Regions from separate parts of the Emticicia fontis genome, predicted to be linked through region 1. Evidence: riboswitches for the same ligand, from Rfam matches in the RefSeq annotation. Region 1 holds a riboswitch; the other holds the start of a gene.

Region 1 (8,135 bases):
GTAGATTTAATTATTGGTCCTCTTTACCCAGAAGTAAACAAAGTTGCAAATAATTTTGTCAAATCTAATGATGCGATTCAGGTACATCCATTGTCGAATAATCGCCAGTTGGTAAGTAATGATAAAAACGCCTTTTTAGCCTCTCCTTCTTTCGAAACTCAGGCAGCCAAGGCAATTGAATATATTGTTAATGAGAAATCGGGGCGCACAGTAACTATCTATTATGGCAACACCCGTAAGGACTCTGCTTTTGCTTACATCTATCGGGATAGAGCTATGGAAAAAGGGTTGAACGTATTAGCTATAAAAAAATACACCAATGCTGATGATATTGATACTAAACGTAAACCTGACCATATTTTTATTGCAGGTAGTGAGCAAACCTTTGGGCCGAAAATTATCAGTGCATTAGATAAAAAACGAATTAACTCACCCATTATAGCAGCCTCTTCTGCCTTTGATTTTGAGGGTTCTTCTCTCAATATTTTTAACAGAGATTTATACCTGATTCAGTTAGATTATATGGACAGAGATAAAGAAGAAGTGAAGAATTTTAGAAGTGCCTATATAAGTAGCCAGAATATTGCACCTTCATATTATAGTTATTGGGGTTATGATATGCTATTGTTCTACGGCAGAATGCTGAAATCAGGCAGAAACAAACTTCGGGGTAATTTAGATTCTATTGAACACACCCAAGGCTATACACTGGATGGTTTTGACTATACGAATCGCTCAAACGAAAATCAGATTGTACCTATTATCAAGTATCAGGATGGTAAGTTTATTGAAGTAGCCAGATAAAAGACAGATAAGATAATAATAAAACGAAAGAGGTGCCGTTGTGCACCTCTTTCGTTTTATATATCATAAGAAAAATTTTATATATTTCAGAATGTATTGAAAATTCTATACATACAAAATAAAACAAAAAAATAAGGAAAGCGTTGGCTCTCCTTATTTCATCTATATTGTACGAATGAATTAGATTCCGAATCCTTCTTTTACTTTATCCAGATAATCTAATTTCTCCCAAGTAAATAATTCAACATCAACTGTTTTCTCACCTTCAGGGCCTTTGAAAACTTTTCTTACCCACTCTGACTCACGACCCATGTGTCCATAAGCAGCTGTTTCAGAGTACATCGGATTACGTAATTTCAAACGTTGCTCAATTGCATACGGACGCATATCAAATACTTGTTCTACGATTTTCGCAATTTCCCCGTCTGATAATTTTTTACCGTTTTCACCTTTTACTTTAGCAGTACCATAAGTGTTTACGAAAATACCACAAGGTTTTGCTACGCCAATAGCATAAGATACTTGTACCAATACCTCATCACATACACCCGCAGCCACTAAGTTTTTAGCAATATGGCGTGTAGCATAAGCAGCTGAACGGTCAACTTTCGATGGATCTTTACCAGAGAAAGCACCACCACCATGTGCACCTTTACCACCATAAGTATCAACGATAATCTTACGTCCTGTTAAACCAGTATCACCGTGTGGACCACCGATTACGAATTTTCCGGTTGGGTTAATATAATAAGTGATCTGGTCGTTGAATAATTTGCGTAATGATGGTTTCAACTTCGCTTTTACACGAGGAATCACGTAGTTGATAATATCTCTACGGATAGTAGCCAACATCTCTTCATCAGAACCGAAATCATCATGTTGTGTTGAAACAACAATTGTATCAATTCTAACAGGTTTATTGGCATCTGTATATTCAATCGTCACTTGTGATTTGGCATCAGGACGAAGGTATTTGATACGTTTGTTTTCACGACGAATAGTTGAAAGTTCTTGTAAGATTTTATGAGCCAGATCCAAAGCCAAAGGCATATAATTATCGGTTTCGCGGGTAGCGTAACCAAACATCATTCCCTGGTCGCCAGCACCTTGTGCATCGGCTTTTTCTTCAAAATTTTTCTCATCTGCTGTGCGATCAACACCACGGTTAATATCGTCTGATTGCTCATGAATAGCTGATAAAATACCGCAAGAGTTTGCTTCGAACATATACTCAGATTTGGTATAACCAATCTTCGAGATTACATCGCGGGCAATTGATTGAACATCAAGGTAGGTTTTAGTTTTTACTTCACCTGCCAAAACCACCTGACCTGTTGTTACGAGGGTTTCGCAAGCAACTTTAGAAGTTGGGTCAAACGCCAGAAAGTTATCAATAAGGGCGTCAGAGATTTGGTCAGCAACTTTGTCTGGGTGACCTTCCGATACTGATTCGGAAGTAAATAGGTACGCCATAAATCTTGTTTAGTTTTTAATGATTTGCAAAAAGTGTATGCTAAAAAACTCTATGCAGAAGGGAAAAAAGAAACTTTTTTGACAAACAAGAACCTGAACGCCTGTTGTCCGCATCTCTTTACCACCGTAGTGTTTCTACTCGGTTGGGTTTCCGCAAACGGGAATTTCTTGATACTTCTACAAAGTAAGACATTTAGAAAAACAAAAACAAAATTTCGAATGAAAATATATCTAAAATAATTAAAATGTCACTTAAAATTATCTCTAAACAAATTTCAGATTGGACAATTTATCTTGAAAATATCGATATAAGCGATATTTTTACCTTTACGCAATTAGCGATAAAATCGTCCTAAAAAAAATAAAGAGTTGCTTTCTATGATACAAAGCAACTCTTTATTTGGAAAAGTAAATACTTTCAGAACAGATATTTGGTAAAATTCTTATTTACCTTATTTCAGACTATCTATTACGCGACGTATACCTGCAAAACGCGAAGCATAATATTGCTCTTTTAAATAACTGATGCTAACCCCTGTTTTACAGGCCGAATGAATGAATTTCAGACCGTTCTTATCAGATTCCAACACGATGCCTACATGAGACACCTCGTCTTTTCTGCTGGAATTAATTTTGAAGAAAATTAAATCTCCGGGTAGTGCATCTTCGGGCGCAGTCTGGTGACCCATTTTGAAAAGGTCAGTACTACGATGACTCAGCTTCATGCCGAATTTGGCAAATACGTAGTTTACTAAACCTGAACAATCAAATCCTTTGAGTGTTTTACCGCTCCATGAGTAGCGGATGCCAATAAGCTTTCGGGCGAATCGTTGTAGGTCGTCGGTTAATTTTGAATTACTCTTTTTATCAGTTACCTCGTTCGGTGAAGTTGTAGGGGATTTTGGATGGTCAGTGGCCTTTGAAACCACCGATGAAACGACTAACAACGAACCCAATACATATTTTTTTAACATTATATATTGATTTGGTTCTGTTACAAAATTAGACAAATACAATGCCTAAGTCCAAAAAAACGGCGCAAATAGGCAATTTATTGTTAACGAATCACAAAAAAGTACAATTTTCTTTAAAAATTAAGAAGGAAAGCGGGGCTCAGCCGGAGGATTTTCAAGATAATGTGCGGAAATACGATGTATCAAATATATGTAAATTTTTGTAAAAAAGTCCGTAAAAAAAAATCTTAGTTAAAAAAACTTAAAATTTACATTCTAGAATAAAAATAGTTTTATCTTCGCACCATAGTTAACTAAGTAATTAGTTAATAACGCAACGATTTTATATTACTAAACCATCTTATGAAAAAGCGCTTACTTCTACTAGCTGTGCTTATGCATACAGCTGCCCTTTTATTTGCCCAAAGTCCTACTAAATTTACCATTAAGGGAATTGCTATCGATTCGGGTAATGCAGTAATGCCCTTCGCTACTGTGATGCTATTACAACCTAAAGATTCTACTCTAGTAAACTTTGGCAGAACTGACGAAAATGGTGCATTCGAATTCAAAAATGTAAAAAAGGCTAACTACATTCTGAAAATCTCATTTGTAGGTTACATTCCGTTCCAGACTGATGTGAAACCTGTCGATGGAGCGGTGAATGACTTAGGCCAGTTGAAATTAAAACCCATTGCCCGGGAATTAATGGAAGTGGTAGTAAAAACTGCCCGCGCGCCTTTGAATATCAAAGGTGATACAATTGAGTATAATGCGGCCTCTTTTAAAGTACCACCCGGCTCTTCGGTCGAAGACCTCTTACGAAAACTCCCCGGTGTACAGATTGACCAGGATGGGAATATCAAAGCCCAGGGACAAGATGTGAAAAAAGTAACGGTTGATGGCAAAAGCTTTTTTGGCAATGACCCAAAAGCCGCTACTAAAAACTTACCTGCTGACGCCATCACGAAAATTCAGATTTTCAATGATAAATCAGAACAAGCCAAAGCTACTGGTGTAGATGATGGAAAAAAAGAGAAAACGGTAAACCTTGAATTGAAAGATGATTTCAAAAAAGGCGGATTTGGTAAAGTTACCGCTGCACTTGGCACAAACGAAAGAGCCGAACTGAAAGGGAACTATAACAGATTTGATTCCAAGCAACAATTCTCTGTTTTAGGTTTAGGCAATAATATTAACCAGACAGGTATCTCACGCGATGATTTCCAGGATTTCAGAGGCAGCCAGGCTAATAACTGGGGAGATGAGGCTGATTTTGGTTTCAGTAGTGGTGTCCGATATTTCTTTGATAACGATTCAGAAGAAAGTATCAGTATTCCGGTTGGAGGCCGTAATTTCCAGGGATTCTCTGAAAACTATGCCGGTGGTGCCAACTATAATTACGATACCAAAAAGACCAAATTTAGCTCAAACTATTATTTCAGCCAGACACAACAGTTAGTTTCCAAAAAATCGGCCAGAGAGAGTTTCCTTTCTAACAGTAGTTCGTTTAAAACACTTGAAGATAGTTATCAGAACCGTATCAGCCGTAACCACCGTGTAAGCTTACGTTTCGAAAAACAAATTGATTCCTTGAATACTTTTGTTTTGATTGGAAACGGTAGAACAGGTGATGGAACAACCAAATTTAATAGTTTGCAAGAGATTTTCAGAAATGGTAGTGCCAATAAATCGAATCAGACTACTATTAATAACTTCAATGAGTATAACTCAACTGCCATTGCCCTGATTGGTTTGTATCGTCATAAATTCAAGAAAAAAGGGAGAAACTTTGCAGCAAGTTTAACCTATAATTATAACGTTTCAGATGGTGAAGCACGCCAGAACTCTGTTAACGAACTATTTGATGCACCTGTTGGCTCAATTCCAGCGAATATCAATCAGATAAACTTTACAAATAGCCCTCGTAATCTGGTTAAATCAAGCTTGCTTTTTGTAGAGCCACTGTCTAAAAAATTCTTCTCTGAAACATTCTATAATTTCAGCTTGCGCCGCGATGCCGTAGATAGAAATGTACAGACCACAGACGGTAGCCGTATTGACTCATTGAGTAATTATTACAACAATGATTTCATGTATAATCGTTTTGGAACCAATATCCGCTATAACCATAAAGGAGTGAATGTCTCATTTGGATTAGCCGCTCAACATTTCCATTTCAATGCCGATTTTGCCCGTAGTAAAAACGCAACTGATGCGCAACAAATCAATAGAGACATATTTGCTTTGATTCCGGCTTCTTCAATCAATATTGACCTGAAAAACAACAGATACATCTGGGCTGATTACTCAAAAGAAGTTGGCGAGCCTGCTATCAAAGATTTACAACCGATTATTGACAATAGCAATACATTATATATTCGTGTAGGTAACCCGAATTTGTTACCCATGAGTACTCATAGAGCCTATGTTGGTTATAATATGTTTAACCCAGGTAGCTTTACCAATATGTTCTTCAATTTAAATTATAGTTATAATCTTAATCAGGTAATTTATAATCAGACCGTTGACCCTATCACATTAGTGACCACTGCGAAACCTACCAATATTTCAGGTGGACAAAATATGGGTTCTTACTTAGGTTTTGGTTTCCCGCTTAAGAAGACCAAAAGTACTTTAAACCTGAACGGAGGAGCGAATATCTCTAAAAACCTGATTTACATTAATAATGTATTGAACACTACCAATAATTATAACTATAACTTTGGTTTCCGCCTTGATTTGACACCAAGCGATAAATTCACATTCTATGCCAATGGTAACTTTGGTTTTACTAATACCAAATACTCGATCAATACTACACAAAATCAGCAGATATTGAATCATAATTTAGGCGCCGAAATGAACATTGCTATGCCAGCAGGTATCTATTTCAGTTCAAATCTTAATTATAGAATCTCTAAAAACGAGCGTTTTGGCTTCAACCAACATATCCCGATTTTATATGCTTCGGTTTATAAAATATTGGGTAAAGCTAAAAAAGCCGAGCTTCGTTTATCTGCTTACGATTTATTGAAGAAAAACATCGGTATTAACCAATATGCGTATCAGAACTTCGTTTCAACAGAACAGACCCAAACACTTTCGAGATACTTTATGTTAAGCTTTACTTACAACATGAGAGGCGTAAGTGCTAAAATGCGTCGTCAGGGCTGGTACTAAGAACATATTTAAACTGTAAAAACACATACAAATGAAAGCTATATCAAAATACGTATTAGGATTGCTCCTATTGACGTTCTTTACTCCCCGACTCGGTTTTGCACAAAAAACTGAAGGTATGGTAATTTATGAACGCCAAGAGGTCTGGTCGAAAATTATTGGTCAATTAACCTATTTATCCAACGAAGAAAAAGACCGTGTAAAACAAACCTGGGGTAAAAACGATGAGGGATGGAAAAGTAAGACAAAGATGTATTTCAATGCTAACGAGAGCCTTCTGACTCATCTGGAAGAAGCCAGTGAATATGGGTGGTCTTCACGGACAGAAGACTATTTCATTTACCGAAACTTTGAAAAAGAAAAGAAAACAGAGATAATTGAGATGTTGGGCAAAACCTATATCATAGATGATTCTTTGCGCGCGCCAAGTTGGAAAGTATTGAATCAGATTAAAGATGTGGCTGGATATATATGTATGAAAGCCGTTACGGAAGATACAGTTAAACATCAGAAAATAACTGCTTGGTTTACGGGAGACATTCCGGTTCCAGCAGGTCCTGAAAGATATTATGGCCTTCCGGGTATGATTCTGGAACTAGAAATCAATGATGGTGACGTAATAATTACAGCCACAAAAGTTGAGTTCAAAAAGCTTGAAAATAAGGAACTGGCTCTTCCAAAGCTAAAAGGCAAGAAAATTAAAGATGCCGACTATGATCAACTGATTGTGAAACACATTAAAGACAGTATAAAATCTTATCGGAATCCTTATTGGGCAATCAGGTATTAGAAATCTTGATTTATCAATAACTATACCTGTGCTATGCTTATAAAGTGGCACAGGTATTTTTTTCAGCTTAGCAAAAAACTATACTAAATTTTGCTGGCATAATTTTTTGTCTTTTTTGATTAAAGAGTAAAAATTTAAACTCATTAAGATCATGCAAAATCAAAAAGACACACAAAGAGAAGGCGAAGATAAAAATTCTTCGACACAACAAGGTGGGAATAGAAATATCCCTCAACAAGGCCAACAAAGCAGCGGCAGTCCAACTCAGCAGGGACAAGAGCACTGGAACAAAGGACAACGCCAGGGCGATACCCATGAAGCGCAAGAAAATATCACAAGTCTGGGAGATAACTATCAATCGACTGATGCAACCAGCACACAGGATGATACATCAAGCAATAGAAGCACTAAAACTCACAAGAGCGAAAATTAATCCTACTATAGCAAAGCCTGTTGAATATAAATCTTTGTATTCAGCAGGCTTTAATTTTTACACGCAAAACCCTCTTAGCCCCTAACAATTATTATTCAGAACGAAGTGAACGAACCGGGTTCACTAAGGCTGATTTTATACTCTGGAAACTGACTGTCAATAAAGTCACTATTAATGCCCCTGTACCTGCCGACAAAAAAATCCATAAGGAAATAGTGGTATGATATTCATATTTCTGCAACCAATTGTTTAGTAAATAGTAAGCAATGGGCATATTCATATGTTTAGATGCCTATATGGTGACACGTATAAAACAAAAAAGGAGATGCTATAAACAACATCTCCTTAGCATTGATAATCTAATATATCTTAGAGCATTCGCTTGATAATCTCTTCTACCGAAACGTGTTCAGCTTCTGCTTTAAAGTTTCTTACTACACGGTGGCGTAATACAGGCACGGCTACTGCTTTTACATCTTCAATATCTGGTGAGTATTTA
Region 2 (8,135 bases), on a different contig from region 1:
TTGTAGTAATGGTATCACTGAAAACCTTTTCAGGTGTTAATGTTTTAAGTGAATTGGCAATCAGTTCTTTCTGATTCTTAAGGAAGCTTTTTACTACTTCATCGTCTCTTCTGGGTTGTACAATATAAGCGTACATCAATTGCAGAGCCGTTTCAAGATCAGTCGGTGTCGTATTACCGGAAACGCCTTCATTGAGCTCGTCAATATAAGTATAGACACTCACAACCTTACCCGACAAGAATTTATCTAGCTGAATATCAGACAGTTTGCCTACTCCTCCCTGCGAAACAGCGGTGGAAGCCAATTCGGCTGAGTAATAATCTGCGTCTGAATATAATGATGTACCACCTTTACTCACACCAGAAAACAGAATCTGGTCATTTTTGAAATTAGTTGGTTTTAAGGCAACTTTAATTCCATTACCAAATGTCAATTCTGTTACCCCGATCTCATCGATTTTCTTTTCTGACACTACTTTAGTGCCTGTTGGGATCTGCTCCAGAATTGCCGTAGCTACTGTTTCATCTTCATAAGGCTTCAAATCCGGGCTTTTATACTGTATCAACTCCAGAATCTTCGCTTCTGACGGCAGCTTATCTTTATCTTTTTCAGAGCCGATTACCATACCAATGCGGTTATCTTCTTTTATTACCTTTGTCGCAATTGCATTTACTTCTGCCAGCGTGATACCATCCAGATGTTTTTTTACGAACTCATACCTAAAATCAGCATTGGTATAAGGCGTGCCTTGCAGATAATTCTGAACCAGACCATTCACAAATGCTGCCGATTTGGTTTTATCTTTCTCCTTATAACCTTTCTCTATAGTTACCATATAATCTTTTTTGGCTCTTTCCAATTCACCTTTAGAGAAGCCAAATTTCCTCAATCTTTCCTGCTCATCCATTACCGCTTTAATGGCAGTTTCCAGACCATCAGCATTTTTTGGTAGAGTAATCACCTGAAAAGCATTTAGTCCGGCTAAAAATGGGCTATAAGCCATAATAGCAAATACAAACGGCGGATTAGGTTTCTTGGTGATTTCCTGTAAACGAGTACTTATCATCTGATTGAACAGGTTTTCAACTACGTCAGTCCGATAATCAGCCTGTGTTCTGGTTTTCTCCTGCGGCATTCTGGTATACAACTGAAAAACTGTCTGAGGAATCTCCTTATCCACCAATAATGCTGACTGCGTACCCTTTGAAGGAGCGATTTCATACTTGACACGCTTCGGGCCGCTCTTGTTTTCAGGAATATTACTGAATTTCTCTTTGATCAAGAACTCTACCTGTGCAGGGTCAAAATCACCCACAGCAACCACTGCCATTAAATCCGGGCGATACCAATCCTTGTAGAATTTAATAATTTGTTCAGGTTTGAAAGATGTCAGAATATCTACTTTCCCAATCGGAATACGTTCTGCATATCTTGAATTATTCAATAAAAGCGGAAGCAGTTTTTGTTGAACACGTCCTTGTGCATTTTTAAATCTGGCTCTTTCTTCTTCTAGTACGATGCCTCTCTCGTTATTGATTTCGGTCGTATCAAGGGTAGCATAGTGCGACCAATCTGCTAAAATCTGGAAGGCACGCTCAAATAACTTAGCAGAATCCGTTGGCACTTGCAATTGATAAATCGTTTCATCGAAACTGGTCGAGGCGTTCAAATCCGCACCAAATTTCATCCCCGATTTTTGAAGAAAATCTACCAACTGGTTTTTAGGAAAATCTTTCGTACCATTGAAATTCATATGTTCCATAAAATGGGCAAGACCTAATTGCTGGTCAGTTTCAAGGATTGAACCTGCATTGACTACCAGACGAAGTTCCATCCGGTTTTTAGGCTCTACGTTTTTCAGGATATAATATTTAATCCCATTTTTCAATGTTCCGGTTTTTACGGCAGGGTTATTCGGAATCGGGATGTTCAGGTTCTGTGCAAATGTCTGTGAAGTCACGAGCAAAAGCAGGAGCAGATTTCTCATCTTTTTCATAATGATCATGAATTAAAATTCGGTTTTTATATGTAATTAAGGTTTGTTAACTTCAGGAATACAGCAAATATGGTTGGATGTTTCCTTTCCAGTTTTTTGCAAGAGTAATACTTTTTATCTCTTCTTCAAAATCTTTTAATGGTAATTCAAATAATGACTCACTATAAGGAATTCCTAAAAGTAAATCAAGATGTTTGGTTCCTGTCGGGTTAACGTTTGTAGGATAGGGTTTCCATGCAAAATATTCCGGATGCTGATCTTTTATTAACTTGATTAGCATTAATCCATTAATGAGCGTATTAAATCCTGCAAAATCCTTTACATGAAAATTTATACCGCTACACACTTCACTTTCATATTTGCTTTCAGTTGGCACAAACGTAATGGGCTGCATTTCCAATTTCGAATTAAATAACTTTTCTGACAGCAAATTATTGTTTAACCAGGGTGCCCCAATGATAGTAAAGGGCATTTCTGTACCTCTACCTTCGCTGATATTAGTCGCTTCCAGCAATCCTAATCCGGGATATAACAATGAGGACTGAAAACCTCTCATGGCTGGAGAAGTTGGTACAAAGGGTATTTCCCAATCAGGCTGGTATGTATTCCTTTGCCAGTTCTCACACCGAATAACCTCAATATTCGCATTTATTCCTTTCGATTCATTAAAATACATTGCTAATTCTCCCAAAGTACAGCTATGTCTTAAAGGAATACCCCATCGGCCTATGAACGAAGAACAATGGCTCTCATCAAGCATCACTCCTTCTGCCCTATCTAAATTCGCTGAGATAGGATTAGGTCTATCAGCAATGATTAAACATTTATTAAATTTACCACAGGCTTCTAAAACATAAGAGAGTGTCCATAGATAGGTATAAAACCGGCAGCCAATATCAGGAATATCAAATAGCAGAATATCTATGTCAGCTAAATCCTGCTCATTGGCTATTAATTTTTCTCCATATAGACTGATAACTGGTAGCTGGGTCAGTGGATCAATACTATCATACATTTTTGCACCATCTGCTCCTGTGGTATCTAAACCATGCTCGGGCGAGAATAATTTGACTATATTAAACCCATTTTCAAGCAAGGCTTGCCTTGAAGGTTGTAAATTATTCGTTGTCGCAGCGTGGTTAGTTACGAGACCAATATTTTTACTTTTCCAATGAGGATTTTGTCTTAATAGTATATCAATTCCGAATTGAATCATATTTATTCTAAATAATTAAGCAAGTGTAAAAAGCCAATACTACTACCTTCAGCATTACCTGATTTTCTGGAAACCATCCCTGTGCTGCTTTCCTCTTTCAAAAAGGTTTCGACCATATGGGCCAATTTTTGGTTTCGTTTGTGTAGGTGATACGCTGATATTCCGAAACTACCTGCTCGTAACGATAGATAATCGCTATTTTAAACCGATTTCCGGCTAGCTTCATATCAGCAAGTGCTTTCCCTCTTCTCATAAACTCCCCAAAAACTGGATATATCTTTGCCATTTTTTTATAATTGTAGAAAATAATTCCTCTATCCGGGTTGCAATGTAAGCCTACGCTTCCCTGACTAGGTGTCTCCGACTGTGCTTCCCCTAAATTTCCGACTTAAATTAGTGTTTTCAAAAGATTGTGAGAGCTTTTTGCTATAATCATACTGGTAAAACCAATATAATATAAGTTGTTAATAGTAATTTTAACAAAAGAAAAGAATGAATCATTCGTAGCAAATATCAAGAAAGTATGCTACCCTTTTCAATCAGAAAAACAATATTTAAACTTGCCCTTACAAACTTTTACTTTGACATTAGCGTTTCAATTAATAGCTACGTCTTAATCTTACAGGCATTACCTTATATTACTAAAATTCCTTTTCTATGACCGGCCGAACTATTCTGAGTCGTTTGTTTTCCTATTTTATACGTGGATTACTTTTTGTTGCTCCTCTCGGATTTACCTTTTTTATTTTACTAGGCGCTTTTGATTTTGTTGATAACCTTATTCGTATCAGAATTCCAATAGGCGACCCCGATCGGGAATTATTTATTCCGGGTTTAGGCTCTTTAATTATCATAACCGGAACTATGCTGATTGGATTTGTTTTTTCGGTACTACTCCCACAAACCATTCAGAATATAATCGAAAATGCGATTAGTCATTTACCTTTAGTCAGGATTTTTTACTTTGCTTTTAAAGATTTAATTTCGGCTTTTGTTGGCGATAAACGTAAATTTAATCAGGGTGCGATAGTACTCATCAATAAAGAAGCACAAGTTTATAAAATTGGCTTTATTACACAAAATGATTTGAGTAATTTAGGCGTTAGTGACTTAGTGGCAGTCTACTTTCCGCATAGTTACGCCTTTTCGGGAAATCTGATATTAGTACCCAGAGAAAACGTACAAATGCTCGACTTACCAATTGCTGAAATCATGAAGCTAATTGTTTCAGGAGGTGTGTCTGTGAATGATAAGCTTTAAAACCATACTGACAGACACCAAACAACATGAATCAATGCTTGCCATTTGAAAGAAGCAACACATATCAATAAAAATATCTATTTATCCCGCAACGGAATACGATTCCGTGCTACTATATAAATCCTATGACTCGATTAAGACCATATTTACTGCTATTTTTTCTTTCTCTGACACTTGGCTGCTTTGCACAAGACATACATCAGCGTGAAGCAAAATCAGTAGAAGAACTCATCTACCGAAAAGACCCTTCACAGGCAAGGAGTATGTTTAATAAAGATAAATATCTGGTTTTAGAAAAAGTAAGAACCGGTAGACGTACAAAGTTTTATAAAGGTGATGTTTTCAGATTCAAGACCAAAGATGATATGGTTTATGAAGACAATCTTTATGACATTACTGATTCGTCATTCGTGATTACTTCATTGAATGAAGTAATGAATCGCTATGAATATGTTGAAGTCAAGATTAAAGATGTAGCTCGTATTTATAAGCACCCTAAAAGGCCCATTCGATTTGGAATTGCCAACTTCTCCCCTTTTTCATACATTCTGATAGAATGGGCAGCATGGGGGGTAAATCCTGTAACAAACCCCAAATTAATTCTGGCAGCCGGATTAACGGCAGCTTCTCCTCTATTTACTGTTTTGCAGAATGCTTTGAGAAGTAAAAAGCTAACTGAGAATTACCGTTTGAGGGTTTTTCAGAGTTTTTAGCAATCTAAGTGTAAGGATTAACCAAGGAGTTACACTAAGTTGTGTACAGAGTTTCACTGAGGTTTAAATTAATCACTAATTCACTAAATCGCTCATTCACTCAATCACTAAATCAGCTTTGCCCCAATTCCGAATCGTATCCGTCATGGCTTCGAACTCTATTAAGAAGCCATCATGGCCGTAGAGCGATTCTATTAAAGCATATTTTGCTTCAGGAATATGCTGTGCAATAAATGCTTGCTCTTCCGGTGGGAATAAAACATCTGAAGAAATTCCAATTACCAGCGTTTTTGATTTGATAGTCGCAAGAACCTCCTCTACTTTACCTCTTCCTCTACCCACATCATGTGAATCGAACATTTTAGAGAGAGTCCAATACGAAAAAGCATTAAAGCGTTTACCTAGTTTCTCACCCTGATAATTCTGATAGGTATTGGCACGAAAAAAATCTATCTGCCCTTCGTCTCTGGATTGAGTACGGTTATACGTAGCATAGTTGCGATAAGATAATAAGGCAATTGAGCGGGCTACTTTCATACCAGTCATACCGGCTTTCGGGCTTCTTTCTGTCCACGATGGGTCGGCAGCAATAGCCATGCGTTGAGATTCATTAAAGGCAATTCCCCAAGGAGAATGAATAGCATTCGTTGAAAACAAAATCAGGTTTTCAATCAGATCTGGTTGTAGCAATGCCCATTCAAGGGCCTGTTGCCCACCTAAAGAGCCGCCTAAAAGAGTATTAATTTTATAAATACCCAGTTGTTGACGCAGCAAGTCTAAGGCTCTTGCCACATCGCGTATACTGATAAAAGGGAAATCATGATAATAAGGCTCACCTGAAATCGGGTTTTTACTAAGCGCATTAGTTGAGCCATAATGAGAACCAATAATATTGGCACAGATAATAAAATGTTCGGTTGGGTTATATAATCTTTTTTCACCTATTAAACCATTCCACCAGTCAGTCGGATTCGCATTACCTGTAAAAGCATGACATACCCATATCACATTATCCATTGCGGCATTGGGTTTTCCGAAAGTAGTATAAGCCAGCTGAAATTCAGGTAACCATTGGCCTGATTCTAATTTGAATGGTTCGTCGTAGCGAAATATCTGTTGGTTTTCCATTGTTTATGAGTACAAAATCTTTAGCCTAATCTCTGATGTACAGAAAATCAGGTGACACAAAACGCATACCCCTCGGTAATACGGTAAACAAAACCAATTTTAAAACGATTGTCTATGATTGGTTTATAAGTCCGAATGGTCTGACCCTTTCGGTAGGTTTTGGCACCTTATCGCAAGTAGCGGGACAGGTTGCCCGAGATTCACAGAGCCTATTCTCTCCTCTCGTCTGTATAAATCAATCCATTAGCTACGGAAAGTATCTGTTTGAATTGATGATGCAAATATGGAACTTGAATTTGTAGAAAACAAGATTTTGAATTCCTTTTTTATTGACGCCGACACTAGAAGTATTTAAGATAGTACTCATTGATGTCCTTAATATCGTCGGGCAAATACTTTCTGTTTACTGATATACCGTGCAGGTGAAGCTCTTCCATCAGGTCTCTGGTACCTGTTTGTCCGGCAGTATCATTATCAAACCATATCCAGATATTGAATTTTCTAAAGAGTTTTATCCATTCCTTTTTAAAGGTTTTGGCACTACCAAGACTCACGGCAATCATCCCGTGTTTAACTAAAGTCATGCAATCAAATGCACCTTCTGTCAGGTAGACTTCCGCATTTCCTCTCAGATTCTTCAAAGAATCAATATTGAAAACAGTTCTCGGGATACCTGTTAAGAACTGATATTTATTTGTACCCTCTGGTGGATTGTCTATGGTTCTACCCTGTAAATAAACGATACGACCATTCTGATAATAAGGGATAATAATAGGATGCTTGAAGAAAACCAGATTTCCCCTTTCATTGACAATACCACTCGCGATCAGGTCTGCTGTGGTATATTTTTCTTTGAGGTAATCGTTAGCTAAGCCGTAATTTTTGATCACAAACAATTTAAAATAACGGATTGTCCAATCATCTATTCCCCTTCCCCGCAAATACTCAGCAGCTTTTCTTGCTGATTCAGTTGCAGGTTGGCTTATACAAAACTTCTGAAAATCTTCGTAGATATCGCTGAATTTTTCGTGAAATACAAAAGTTTTTTCTTCTACCGACTTTCGGGTATAAATACTTTTAACATCAATCTTTCGTGTTTTTTTTGAGCCAGTGCCATCATAATTCGGGATATACCTACTAGCTAACTCTTCCAGAGCAGTCTTGAAATCTATCTGGCAAACATTGGCATACAAATTAATTACATCACCGCGTTTGCCACAGCCGAAACAGTGAAATTCATTTTGTGGAGGCGGATAAAAAACCAGCGAGGGAGTATCTTCTACATGAAAAGGGCATAGCATACGTCGGGTTTGAATCACATCAAATCCCAAATCTCTCGCTACCTGCCTGATGTCAATTTCTTTAACCCTTTGTAATAAATCGTTCATGCTATTTTCTATGAATCACCGTTGGTGCCGATTGCGCACCGGCATATAAAACAATATCAGCAATGGTTACCCTTGGTGGTGTATTAACCGCATATAAAATGGCATCAGCTACATCTTCCGGTTGTAAAGGGTCAAACCCTTCATATACTTTTTCTGCCCGTTTTGCATCACCTTTAAATCTTACCAAAGAAAACTCTGTTTCAACGGCTCCCGGAGCGATATTGGTTAATTTTATACCATGTTGTGTTAAATCCAGTCTCATACCTTCGCTTAAAGCTTCCACTGCTGCTTTTGATGCACAATAAACCGCTCCATTCGCATAAGTATATTTTCCGGCTACCGAACTCAGGTTCACTATATGACCCTTCTCACGTTCCACCATGCCTGATATTATGGCCTTTGATACATATAGTAAACCCTGCACATTACCGTCA

The links. Region 1 has a riboswitch for S-adenosylmethionine ahead of metK (methionine adenosyltransferase). Riboswitches for the same ligand answer to the same signal wherever they lie in the genome.
Region 2: another riboswitch for S-adenosylmethionine. It lies ahead of ACYVFA_RS07400 (homoserine O-acetyltransferase family protein); the one in region 1 lies ahead of metK (methionine adenosyltransferase).

Annotation. Positions count from the first base shown of each region.
Region 1 covers NZ_BAAGXU010000057.1:30,727-38,861, reverse strand. Annotated here, with positions in the region: gene ACYVFA_RS23620 (hypothetical protein) at 1-804, shown strand, start outside; gene metK (methionine adenosyltransferase) at 985-2,277, opposite strand; SAM-I-IV-variant riboswitch at 2,342-2,457, opposite strand; gene ACYVFA_RS23610 (C40 family peptidase) at 2,730-3,251, opposite strand; gene ACYVFA_RS23605 (outer membrane beta-barrel protein) at 3,594-6,413, shown strand; gene ACYVFA_RS23600 (GLPGLI family protein) at 6,445-7,203, shown strand; gene ACYVFA_RS23595 (hypothetical protein) at 7,355-7,636, shown strand; partial or broken gene ACYVFA_RS23590 (hypothetical protein) at 7,728-7,907, opposite strand; gene ACYVFA_RS23585 (AAA family ATPase) at 8,006-8,135, opposite strand, start outside.
Region 2 covers NZ_BAAGXU010000011.1:218,673-226,807, forward strand. Annotated here, with positions in the region: gene ACYVFA_RS07375 (M16 family metallopeptidase) at 1-1,996, opposite strand, end outside; gene ACYVFA_RS07380 (exo-beta-N-acetylmuramidase NamZ family protein) at 2,049-3,212, opposite strand; gene ACYVFA_RS07385 (hypothetical protein) at 3,310-3,498, opposite strand; gene ACYVFA_RS07390 (DUF502 domain-containing protein) at 3,870-4,472, shown strand; gene ACYVFA_RS07395 (hypothetical protein) at 4,598-5,185, shown strand; gene ACYVFA_RS07400 (homoserine O-acetyltransferase family protein) at 5,282-6,313, opposite strand; SAM riboswitch class I at 6,434-6,550, opposite strand; gene ACYVFA_RS07405 (CHC2 zinc finger domain-containing protein) at 6,655-7,701, opposite strand; gene ACYVFA_RS07410 (Rossmann-fold NAD(P)-binding domain-containing protein) at 7,703-8,135, opposite strand, start outside.